2 regions of the Streptomyces sp. NPDC054840 genome follow, and region 2 is predicted to be linked to the other one. Evidence: riboswitches for the same ligand, from Rfam matches in the RefSeq annotation. Region 2 holds a riboswitch; the other holds the start of a gene.
What was found. Region 2 has a riboswitch for cobalamin ahead of ACWGIU_RS11335 (FecCD family ABC transporter permease). Riboswitches for the same ligand answer to the same signal wherever they lie in the genome.
Positions count from the first base shown of each region.

Region 1: another riboswitch for cobalamin. It lies ahead of ACWGIU_RS07530 (ribonucleoside-diphosphate reductase subunit alpha); the one in region 2 lies ahead of ACWGIU_RS11335 (FecCD family ABC transporter permease).

Region 1 is NZ_JBSGZP010000065.1:5,625-10,855, reverse strand. It holds gene ACWGIU_RS07550 (carbon starvation CstA family protein) at 1-1,314, shown strand, start outside; gene ACWGIU_RS07545 (YbdD/YjiX family protein) at 1,311-1,508, shown strand; gene ACWGIU_RS07540 (Uma2 family endonuclease) at 1,559-2,143, opposite strand; gene ACWGIU_RS07535 (GNAT family N-acetyltransferase) at 2,222-2,719, shown strand; cobalamin riboswitch at 2,771-2,892, shown strand; gene ACWGIU_RS07530 (ribonucleoside-diphosphate reductase subunit alpha) at 3,036-5,231, shown strand, end outside.
Region 2 is NZ_JBSGZP010000114.1:100-5,330, forward strand. It holds partial or broken gene ACWGIU_RS11325 (ABC transporter substrate-binding protein) at 1-807, opposite strand, end outside; gene ACWGIU_RS11330 (ABC transporter ATP-binding protein) at 820-1,605, opposite strand; gene ACWGIU_RS11335 (FecCD family ABC transporter permease) at 1,605-2,711, opposite strand; cobalamin riboswitch at 2,815-2,957, opposite strand; gene fxlM (methyltransferase, FxLD system) at 3,419-5,231, opposite strand, start outside.

The DNA.
Region 1 (5,231 bases), on a different contig from region 2:
TCCACCTTCATGAAGGTCGGCACCATCGCCCTCCTCGCCATCGGCGTGGTCGTCGCGATGCCCACCCTGAAGATGCCCTCGGTCACCGACTTCGCGGCCCGCGGCGACGGACCGGTCTTCGCCGGGTCGATGTTCCCCTTCGTCTTCATCACCATCGCGTGCGGCGCGCTCTCCGGCTTCCATGCCCTGGTCTCCTCGGGAACCACCCCGAAGATGATCCAGAAGGAGACCCAGGTCCGCATGATCGGCTACGGCGCCATGCTGACCGAGTCCTTCGTCGCCGTCATGGCGATCATCGCGGCCTGCATCATCGAGCCCGGCCTCTTCTTCGCCGTCAACTCCCCCGGCGGGGTCATCGGCACCACGGTCGAGTCCGCCTCCCAGGCGGTGACCAACTTCGGTTTCGCGATCTCCCCCGAGGCGCTCGCCCAGGCCGCCAAGGACGTCGAGGAAGCCAGTCTGCTCTCGCGCACGGGCGGCGCGCCGACCTTCGCACTCGGAATGTCGGAGATCTTCTCCGCCGTGGTCGGCGGCGCCGGCATGAAGGCGTTCTGGTATCACTTCGCCATCATGTTCGAGGCGCTCTTCATCCTGACGACGCTCGACGCGGGCACCCGCGTGGGCCGGTTCATGCTCCAGGACACCCTCGGCAACGTGCACAAGTCCTTCAAGGACGTCAGCTGGAAGCCCGGCGTGTGGTTCGCGAGCGCGATCGTCGTGGCCGGCTGGGGCTACTTCCTGTGGGTCGGCATCAAGGACCCGCTCGGCGGCATCAACCAGCTCTTCCCGCTCTTCGGCATCGCCAACCAGCTGCTCGCCGCGGTCGCGCTGGCCGTCTGCACCACGCTGCTGATCAAGTCCGGCCGGCTCAAGTGGGCCTGGGTGACGGGCGTTCCGCTGGTCTGGGACGCCACGGTGACCCTCACCGCGAGCTACCAGAAGATCTTCTCCGACGACGTGAAGGTCGGCTTCTTCGCCCAGCGCGACAAGTACCAGGCCGGAATCGACGCCGACAAGGTCCTGGCGCCCGCCAAGAACATGGACGACATGCACACCGTGGTCACCAACGCCACGGTCGACGGCGTCCTGTGCGCCCTCTTCGCCCTCCTGATCATCGTGGTCCTCGCGGACGCGGCCAGGACCTGCCTCAAGGCCGTCCGCGACCCGGGGTCGGCGACCCTCTCCGAGACCCCGTGGACCGAGTCGAAGATCGTCGCCCCGGCCGGGCTGATCGCGACCGCCGGGGAGCGGGCGGAGCTCGCCGCGGCGGGTCCGGACGCGGGCGGCGGACACGTCAAGGAGCCGGTGGCGTGAGCACCGTACGGAGCGTGCTGGCCAGGGCCAGGTTCTACGTACGGGAGTTCTCCGGGGAGGCCGCGTACGACCGGTACGTGGCCCACGCCCGCACCCACGACCCGGACGCGGAGGTCCTGACCCGCCGCGCCTTCGAACGCGCCCGTACGGACGCCCGCGAGGCGGACCCCCGCGAGGGCTTCCGCTGCTGCTGACGCGCACGAAGGGCCCCGCCACCTGAGGCAGCGGGGCCCTTCGGCATTCCTCAGCGCACCCAGTCCTTGAGGGGCTCGGTCGGGAAGGAGAACCCGACGGGCTCAGGCAGCTCGACGTCCTTGCCGAAGGGGATGGTGCGCACCGTCTCGTACAGCCTCCCGTCGGGATCGCTGTGGACATGCACCAGGCAGTTGTCCCGGTCGATGAGGAGGTAGACGGGGATGCCTGTCGCCGCGTACGCGGGCGGCTTCGCCTTACGGTCGCGTTCGTCGGTGCCGGAGTCGTACGACGTAACCTCGACGACCATCAGGACAGGAGCCGGGTCGGCCCATTCCCCCTGCCCTTCGAATGCGCCATCCGGGGCGAGGGAGGCATCCGGGCGCGCCCGGCCCGAACGGTACTGCTCGACCTTCAGGCCGCGTTCCACGTGGAGCCAGACCTCGGGCCGGAGCTGCATACAGATGCGGGACAGCCACACAACGATCCGGTCCTGATCCCCATCAGGCACCGCCTTGACCCCCAGCTTCCCGTCGATGAATTCCAACCGCAGCCCCTCCACCTCTCTGGCGCCTATACGCGCGAGGGTCTCGAACTCCTCGGTCAGCATGTGGGGGCGGTCGGTCATCACGGTCATGCCTCGCTCACCTTCCTCGACGGTGCCGTCTCCGACGATGGCGCCGCCCCCCAACACCCGTCCTGCACACTCGACCGCATGGACACGGTGATCAGGGCGGTGCGGCCCGCCGAGTACGCGGAGCTGGGTGCGATCACGGCGCAGGCCTACCTCGCCGACGGGCATCTGGACTCCAACGAGGACGACCACTACGCGAACGTGCTGCGCGACGTGGCCGGCCGGGCCGCCGGGGGCGAGGTGCTCGTCGCCGTGCGGGACGGTCGGTTGCTGGGCGGTGTGACCTTCGCCCCTCCGGGCAGTCCGCTCGCCGACATCGCCGCCCCGGACGAGGCGGAGTTCCGCATGCTCGCGGTGGCCCACGCGGCGCGGGGCCAGGGCGCCGGCGAGGCTCTGGTGCGGGCCTGCATCGAGCGGGCGACGGCCCTGGAGGGTGTGACCGGCCTGGTTCTCTCCACCCAGCGCAGCATGGCCGGGGCCCACCGGATCTACGCGCGACTGGGCTTCGTACGCACTCCGGAGCGGGACTGGGCGCCGATCGAAGGCCTGACACTCCTCACTTACCGGCTCAAGCTGTAGCCACGTCGACACTACATGTGGGGGTTACCGCAGAGGGCCGCCCCCACATGTATGCTCATGCCTGCTGTCGCCGCAGGGGAATCCGGTGCGAATCCGGAACTGTCCCGCAACGGTATGAAGTGTCCGGCTACCGGACACCAAGTCCGATGACCTGCCGTCAGCGCGCCCGGCTCGACCGAACCGGGTGCCGATTCGTCCGGGCCTCGCGGTTGGGCCGGTGGACGCCATGCGGGGTACGCGTTCTCGTCGCGCCCGCGTGCGCCCGCTCGCGCCCCGCTCCGCCGATGACCGGGCCGAGCGAGGGAGAGCTCCCGCCGTGACCATCGCGCCTTCCGCACCGCGCGCCGAGTCCACTTCTGGCGACAACACCGAGGGCCCGGGGGCCACGCTGCTGCGTACCCTCACCGAACTGACGGCGGACCTCCCCGACACCGACCCCGGCCGGGTCGCCGCCTCCGCGCTGCGCGGCCGCAGCTCCGCCGCCGACGACGCCGAACTGCGCGGGCTGGCCACCGAGGCCGCCGCCGGTCTGATCTCCGAGGACCCGGCCTACTCCCGGCTCGCCGCCCGCCTGCTGACGCTGGCCGTGCGCGACGAGGCCGCGAGCCAGGGCTCCACCTCCTTCTCGGCCTCCGTCGAGGTCGGCCACCGCGAGGGCCTCATCGCCGACCGCACGGCCGAGTTCGTCCGTGCCCACGCGAGCCGGCTCGACTCGCTCGTCGAGCTGACCCTCGCCGAGGGCGCCGACGACCGCTTCGGCTTCTTCGGACTGCGCACGCTGCACAGCCGCTACCTGCTGCGCCACCCGATCACCCGTCAGGTCATCGAGACCCCGCAGTACTTCATGCTGCGCGTGGCCTGCGGTCTGGCCGCCGACGACAGCGTCCAGGCCGTGGAGGAAGTGACCTCGCTGTACCGGCTGATGAGCCGTCTGGACTACCTGCCGTCCTCCCCGACGCTCTTCAACTCCGGTACCCGGCACCCGCAGATGTCCTCCTGCTACCTGCTGGACTCGCCGCTGGACGAGCTCGACTCGATCTACGACCGCTACCACCAGGTGGCCCGGCTCTCCAAGCACGCCGGCGGCATCGGCCTCTCGTACTCCCGCATCCGCGCCCGCGGTTCGCTGATCCGCGGCACCAACGGCCACTCCAACGGCATCGTGCCGTTCCTGAAGACCCTCGACGCCTCCGTCGCCGCCGTGAACCAGGGTGGCCGCCGCAAGGGCGCCGCCGCCGTCTACCTGGAGACCTGGCACGCGGACATCGAGGAGTTCCTGGAGCTCCGCGACAACACCGGCGAGGACCAGCGCCGTACGCACAACCTGAACCTCGCCCACTGGGTGCCGGACGAGTTCATGCGCCGCGTGAACGCCGACGCCGAGTGGTCGCTGTTCTCCCCGGCCGACGTGCCCGAGCTGGTGGACCTGTGGGGCGACGCGTTCGACGCCGCCTACCGCAAGGCCGAGGCGGACGGCCTGGCCCGCAAGACCATGCCCGCCCGCGACCTGTACGGCCGGATGATGCGCACCCTGGCGCAGACCGGCCAGGGCTGGATGACCTTCAAGGACGCCTCCAACCGCACGGCGAACCAGACCGCCGAGCCGGGCACCGTCGTGCACTCCTCGAACCTGTGCACCGAGATCATCGAGGTCACCGACGACGGCGAGACGGCCGTCTGCAACCTCGGCTCGGTCAACCTGGGCGCGTTCGTCATCGACACGGCCGACGGTCGCGACATCGACTGGGAGCGGATCGACGAGACGGTCCGCACCGCGGTGACCTTCCTCGACCGCGTGGTGGACATCAACTTCTACCCGACCGAGCAGGCCGGCCGCTCCAACGCCCGCTGGCGTCCGGTGGGCCTGGGCGCGATGGGCCTCCAGGACGTCTTCTTCCAGCTGAAGCTGCCCTTCGACTCCCCCGAGGCGAAGGCCCTGTCCACCAAGCTCTCCGAGCGCATCATGCTGGCCGCGTACGAGGCCTCCTGCGACCTCGCCGAGCGCAGCGGCCCGCTGCCGGCCTGGGAGCAGACCCGTACCGCCCGTGGTGTCCTGCACCCGGACCACTACGACGTCGAGCTGAACTGGCCGGAGCGCTGGGACGCACTGCGCGCCCGCGTCGCGACGTCCGGCATGCGCAACTCGCTGCTGCTGGCCATCGCGCCGACGGCGACGATCGCCTCGATCGCCGGCGTGTACGAGTGCATCGAGCCGCAGGTCTCCAACCTGTTCAAGCGCGAGACGCTCAGCGGTGAGTTCCTCCAGGTGAACGGCTACCTGGTGGAGGAGCTGAAGCAGCTCGGCGTATGGGACGCACAGACCCGCGAGGCGCTGCGCGACTCCTCCGGCTCGGTCCAGGGCTTCGGCTGGATCCCGGCCGAGGTCCGCGAGCTGTACCGCACGGCGTGGGAGATCCCGCAGCGCGGTCTGATCGACATGGCGGCGGCCCGTACGCCGTTCCTGGACCAGTCGCAGTCGCTGAACCTGTTCCTGGAGACGCCCACCATCGGC
Region 2 (5,231 bases):
GACCACGGTCTCCCAGCCCACCGTCGCCCAGCTGTCCTTGAGGTCCTTCATGACGTGATCGCCACCGGCCTTGGTGATGATGTCGTGCGGCCCGGCGTACAGGCCCGAGGTCAGCGGCTTGTCCTGCCCGTCGTCATAGAGGAAGACGCGCGGACGGTCAGCCCCCTTCAGGGCCTTCGCCTCCGCTTCGGCCACCTGCTTCTCGAAACCCGCGATCAGGGCCTCCGCACGGTCATCGACGTCGAAGATTCTTCCCAGGTTCCGCAGGTCGGTGTACAGAGCTTCCAGCGGCGGCATCACCCCGCGTGCCTTTCCCTGCCCGTTGCGGCACGATTCACTCAGCAGGTACGAGTCGATGCCCACCTTCTCCAACTCGGCGGGGCTGAAGCCCTCCCCCTCGTTGAAGCCGTAGTTCCAGCCCGCGAACACCAGATCGGCGCGGGCGTCAAGGACCAGCTCCTTGTTGATCGTCTTCTGCGAGAGCCACTTCGTCTTCTGGTAAGCGTCCTTCCAGGGAACGGATGTGAGATCGCCCCTGTCGTCGGGCATCACATAGCCCGCCATACGGTCCTCAAGCCCCAGCGCGAACATGATCTCGGTGATACCGACGTCATTGGTGACCACGCGCTGTGGAGCCTTGTCGTAGCTCTTCTTCTGGCCGCAGTTCTCGACGGTCACCGGATAGTGGCCGCCGCGAGCCTTGGCATCACCACCCTCCCCGTCCCGAGGGGTGACCTCCGCGCCGCATCCGGTGAGCACCAGGGCGGCAGCGAATGCGAGTGCGGCGGGGCGTACGAGGTTCGGCATGGCCATGACTCCTCAGGAAGCGGGCTGAGTGGGCAGGAGACGGTCGAAGAGCAGCTGTACGGCGCCGGACTCCGGATGCGGTACCCGGTGGGCCCGTACGCCGAAGACCTCGGCCAGCAACTCGGGCGTGAGCACGTCGTGCGGAGCGCCGGAAGCGACGATTCGGCCGCTGTCGATGACGTAGAGGAGGTCGCAGTGGAGCGCGGCGAGGTTGAGGTCGTGCAGCGCGGTGAGCACCGTCAGCCCACTGCCGCGCACCAGAGCCAGCACTTCCAACTGCTGGGCGATGTCGAGGTGGTTGGTGGGCTCGTCGAGCACCAGGACGCGGGGCTGCTGTGCGAGTGCGCGGGCGATCAGGACCCGCTGCTTCTCGCCTCCGGAGAGGGTGAGGAAGCCGCGGTCGGCGAGGTGGCCGGCCCCGACCCTCACCAGCGCGGCCTCGCACATCCTCCGGTCTTCGTCGGTGGCCCGGGCCACGGACCGCTGGTACGGCAGTCGCCCCATCGCCACCACCTCCGCGACCGTGAAGTCGAATTCGGTGACCGCTTCCTGGGGCAGGGCGGCCAGCCGACGGGCGCCTTCGCGCGCACTCAGGGAGTGCAGGTCCTCGCCGCCGAGCAGGACCGTACCGGCGGAGGGGCGCAGGGCGCGGTAGACGCAGCGCAGCAGGGTGGACTTGCCGCTGCCGTTGGGCCCGACGAGCCCGACGACCTGCCCGTCGTCCGCGCGTAGCGTGGCCTCCCGTACCAGCCGCGCGCCGGCGATTTCGACCGTCAGTGCATCGATGTCGATCCGCATCACGCGCCTCCGAAGGTGTAGGAGCGGCGGCGCATCAGCAGGACGAAGCACGGCACGCCGATGGCGGCGGTCAGCACGCCTACCGGCAGCTCGACGGGTGCGAGCACCACCCGGGACAGGATGTCCACCCAGATCAGCAGGACGGCGCCCGCGAGTGGGGCGACGGCCAGCAGCCGGCGGTGGTCGGCGCCGACCAGCATCCGTGCGGCGTGCGGGACCATCAGGCCGACGAAACCGATCGCACCGCTCACCGCGACCACGGCACCCGTGACGGCGGCACAGACCAGGAACAGCTCCTTGCGCAGCCTCCCCGCGTCCACCCCCAAGGCCGCCGCGGTCTCATCACCCATCGCCAGGGCGTTCAGGCGACGCGCTGACACAGTGAGGTGGGCGAGGCCGGCGAGCACGGCTCCCGCGGCGATCGGCACGGAGGCCCAGCTGGCTCCGCCGAGGCTGCCGAGCAGCCACATCATCGCGGAGCGGGCCGCCTCGCCGCGTTCGGCCGCGAACACCATGAACGTGGTGACGGCCGAGAAGCCGTAGTACATCGCGGTGCCCGTCAGGACGAGCCTCAGCGGGGTCAGGCCATCAGCGGTGCGGGCGATCGCGTACACCAGCGCCATGGCGAGGAGCGCGGAGAGGAAGGCCGCCGTGGACAGGGCCCACAGACCGAGAGCGCCGAAGGCCCCGAAGAGGAGGACGGCATTGGCACCGACGGCCGCGCCCGAGGATATGCCCAGGACGAACGGGTCGGCGAGGGCGTTGCGGACCATGGCTTGCACGGCGACGCCGATCGCCGACAGGCCGGCTCCGACGACCGCGGCCAGCACGGCTCGGGGGAAGCGCAGTTCCCACACGATCGTGTAAGCCGGCGCTTCGTCATGCGCTATGGAACCGCCGGTCAGTCCCGCCCACAGAAAACGCAGTACCTCGCCCCAGGACAGTCCCGACGCCCCCATCCCCGCCCCACACACGATGGAGAGCACAAGTGCGACGGACAGGGTGACGAAGAGAAGGGGCAGTGATACGTGCTTGGGCGCGGGGCCGACGCCGGTAGGCGCCGTGTGAGGTGGCGCGGCTGGTTCAAGTTCCAGGGGTGTGGCCACGGGCGGATCGCCTTCGCCTCAGGCCGTGCCCTACATGAGGACAGGAGCGGCCCGGGACGCGGGGCGCCCTGCGCAGCGCCTTCTCGCAGTCCACGGCGAATTGACAGGAGCCTTCATCACCGCGGGTAATCGGGCTCACGGAGCCGCATGTGCGGCTCCGCCTACCGTTGCGGGTCAGCGCCGGACTTCGACCGGACTTCCCCCGTGGGACGGTTTGCAGCATAACCTGCACGCAGGGCCTCCTTCGACACCGAACCGCAGATCGAGGGGGCCCGCGTTGCGTCTGGCGAGCGGCAGGATCGGAGGCGTGGGTCGGCCAACTGACCACGCGTGGGCCCACGGATCCGAAACGAAGAGCTGTGCACCGCCTCCGTGGCCTCGGCACCGCTGAGCCGTTGTGGTGGAGGCGAACTCGGAAATCCGGCGTGGCGCCGCTGATCGAGACCCGCCGGGCGGCGGCCGCGTGCGCGCGACGCATCCGTTCTTGATCATCACGCTCTGTCGGTGCGACGAACCGGCGAGGGCGTCCTTGGCGAAGGAACGGCGGCCGGGCGTCCTGGCCTCAACGTCGCCACTCTCCACCACACCGGCGCCCGGACGGTAAGGCCCGCGAGATCAAGGGCGTCGGACGCGGTTCAGCCGGCCTCCGGGATTCGCCCGGGCACGGATGCCGGACGGCACCGCCTGGCGTACTGCCCGTTCCACCGTCACACTCCCTCCGTCACGACGTCGGCCTCGGGGTGCTCAACAGGCCGGGGCGGCGGCACGTCACGTCCGGGCCAGCGGAACACCAGGCGGCAGAGGTCCTTGTCCAGGACGTCGCCGGCGGGCAGCGCGTCGTCGGGCGTGCCGGCCGGGTGGACCGTCAGGACGGGATCGGAGTGTTGCTCGTTGTCGTCTGCGCGGATGTGGCGGTCCCAGGACCGGACCGTGGCCGCCAGCCGCTCGGCGAGCGCGGGTCCCTGCTCGCCGAAGGCGTGGACGGTCCACTCCCACTCCTTGTCCTGCGGGTTGTCGCCGTCCTTGGTCTGGACGTGGATCAGGTAGGCGAGCGAGGCGTCGCCGACGATCGCGGGGGCGTCGCGGTCCTTCGCGATGCCGGTCACACCCTCGTCCGGTTCCTGGTGGGCGGCCAGGCGGCAGAAGCCCGACAGGGTGGTGGCCGCGTACAACTGCAGGGAACCGAAGTAGGCGTTCGCCCCCATGGTCACGCCCGTGGGGACCTCGTACCGCGGCCCGCGCAGCGCCTCCAAGCCCGTCGTATCGGCGGCGGTGCCGTGCTCGAAGCGGACCGTCAGCCCGCCGTCGAGGAGGGCGAGGACCGGGATGGTGCGAGCCTGCTGTCCTTGGTCGCGGACGAAACCGCAGTACGTGAAGTGACGGGCGCGCAGCACCTCGCCGTGCCGCTCGAAGGTGATCGCCCGGGTGTAGCCGCCCATCTCCAGCGGCAGGACCAGACGGCCGCCCTCGGCCAGCTGCTCCCGCCAGGCCGGGGCGATGTCCCAGCAGTTGTAGGTGATCATGCCGGCGTCGAAGCCGCCGCGCGGCACGAGGTGCCCAGGTGCGCCGAGGGCGGCGTCGGCTTCAACGGCGGAGACGCGGCCGCTGCCGGCCTCCGTGAGGAACCGGCGGGTGCGGCGCACGACCCACGTGTCGATGTCGACGGTGACCACGCGTCCGCCGGGTCCGGTGACGTGGGCGATCAGCTCGGCGTTGTAGCCGCCGGATCCCGCCTCGAACACCATCGCGTCCGGCTCCAGGCCCAGGTGCTCGATCATGTCGGCCTGAAGCCAGGCCGCAGACACCGAGCTGATCGCCGTCCCGGCCTCGTCGTAGCGGGTGATGACGGCCCGGTCGCCGCCGTCGTACGCGGCAGCGAGGTTCGCCTCCGGGGCGAAACGGTGCCGGGGCACGGTCCACAGCGCCTCCTGCACCAGCGCGGAGGGGGCCCAGCCGCCGTCGGTGACCATCTGAGTCATCGACGCGCGCAGCCTGGCGGCCTCCGCCGGCACGGGCGGCTGGTCGGCGGCGATGAGGTAGGAGGTCGCCGGCGGCACGCCGGGAAGGACGCCGGGCCACACGGCGTCGAGCGCGAGAGCGGCCGGGGCGAACACGTCCCCGACGCAGCCGAGGGCGTGGAGGTCGAAGAACTCCCAGCGGTCGAACTTATCCGGCTCGGGGTTGGCCAGAGTGCCCGTCCAGGCGGTGATGCGGACGACGGCCGTCAGCCGCGGGACCCCGTGGCTGTCGTCGACCAGCATCGTCACCACGTGCGCGTCGGCCGGATCGGCGACCAGCCCGGTCTCCTCGGCGAATTCGCGCACCGCCGCGGCGGCGAAGTCCTCCGGGCCGGTGGTCTTGCCGCCGGGCAGCTCGAGCATGCCGCTCCGGGAGCGGCCCAGCAGGACCCGGCCAGCGTCGTCGGTGACGACGGCGAGGGCGCCGGTCAGGGCGTGACCGATGGTCGGCCGCTTCTCGACGGCCCGGGCGTCGAGATGGCACGGCCCACGCAGGACCAGG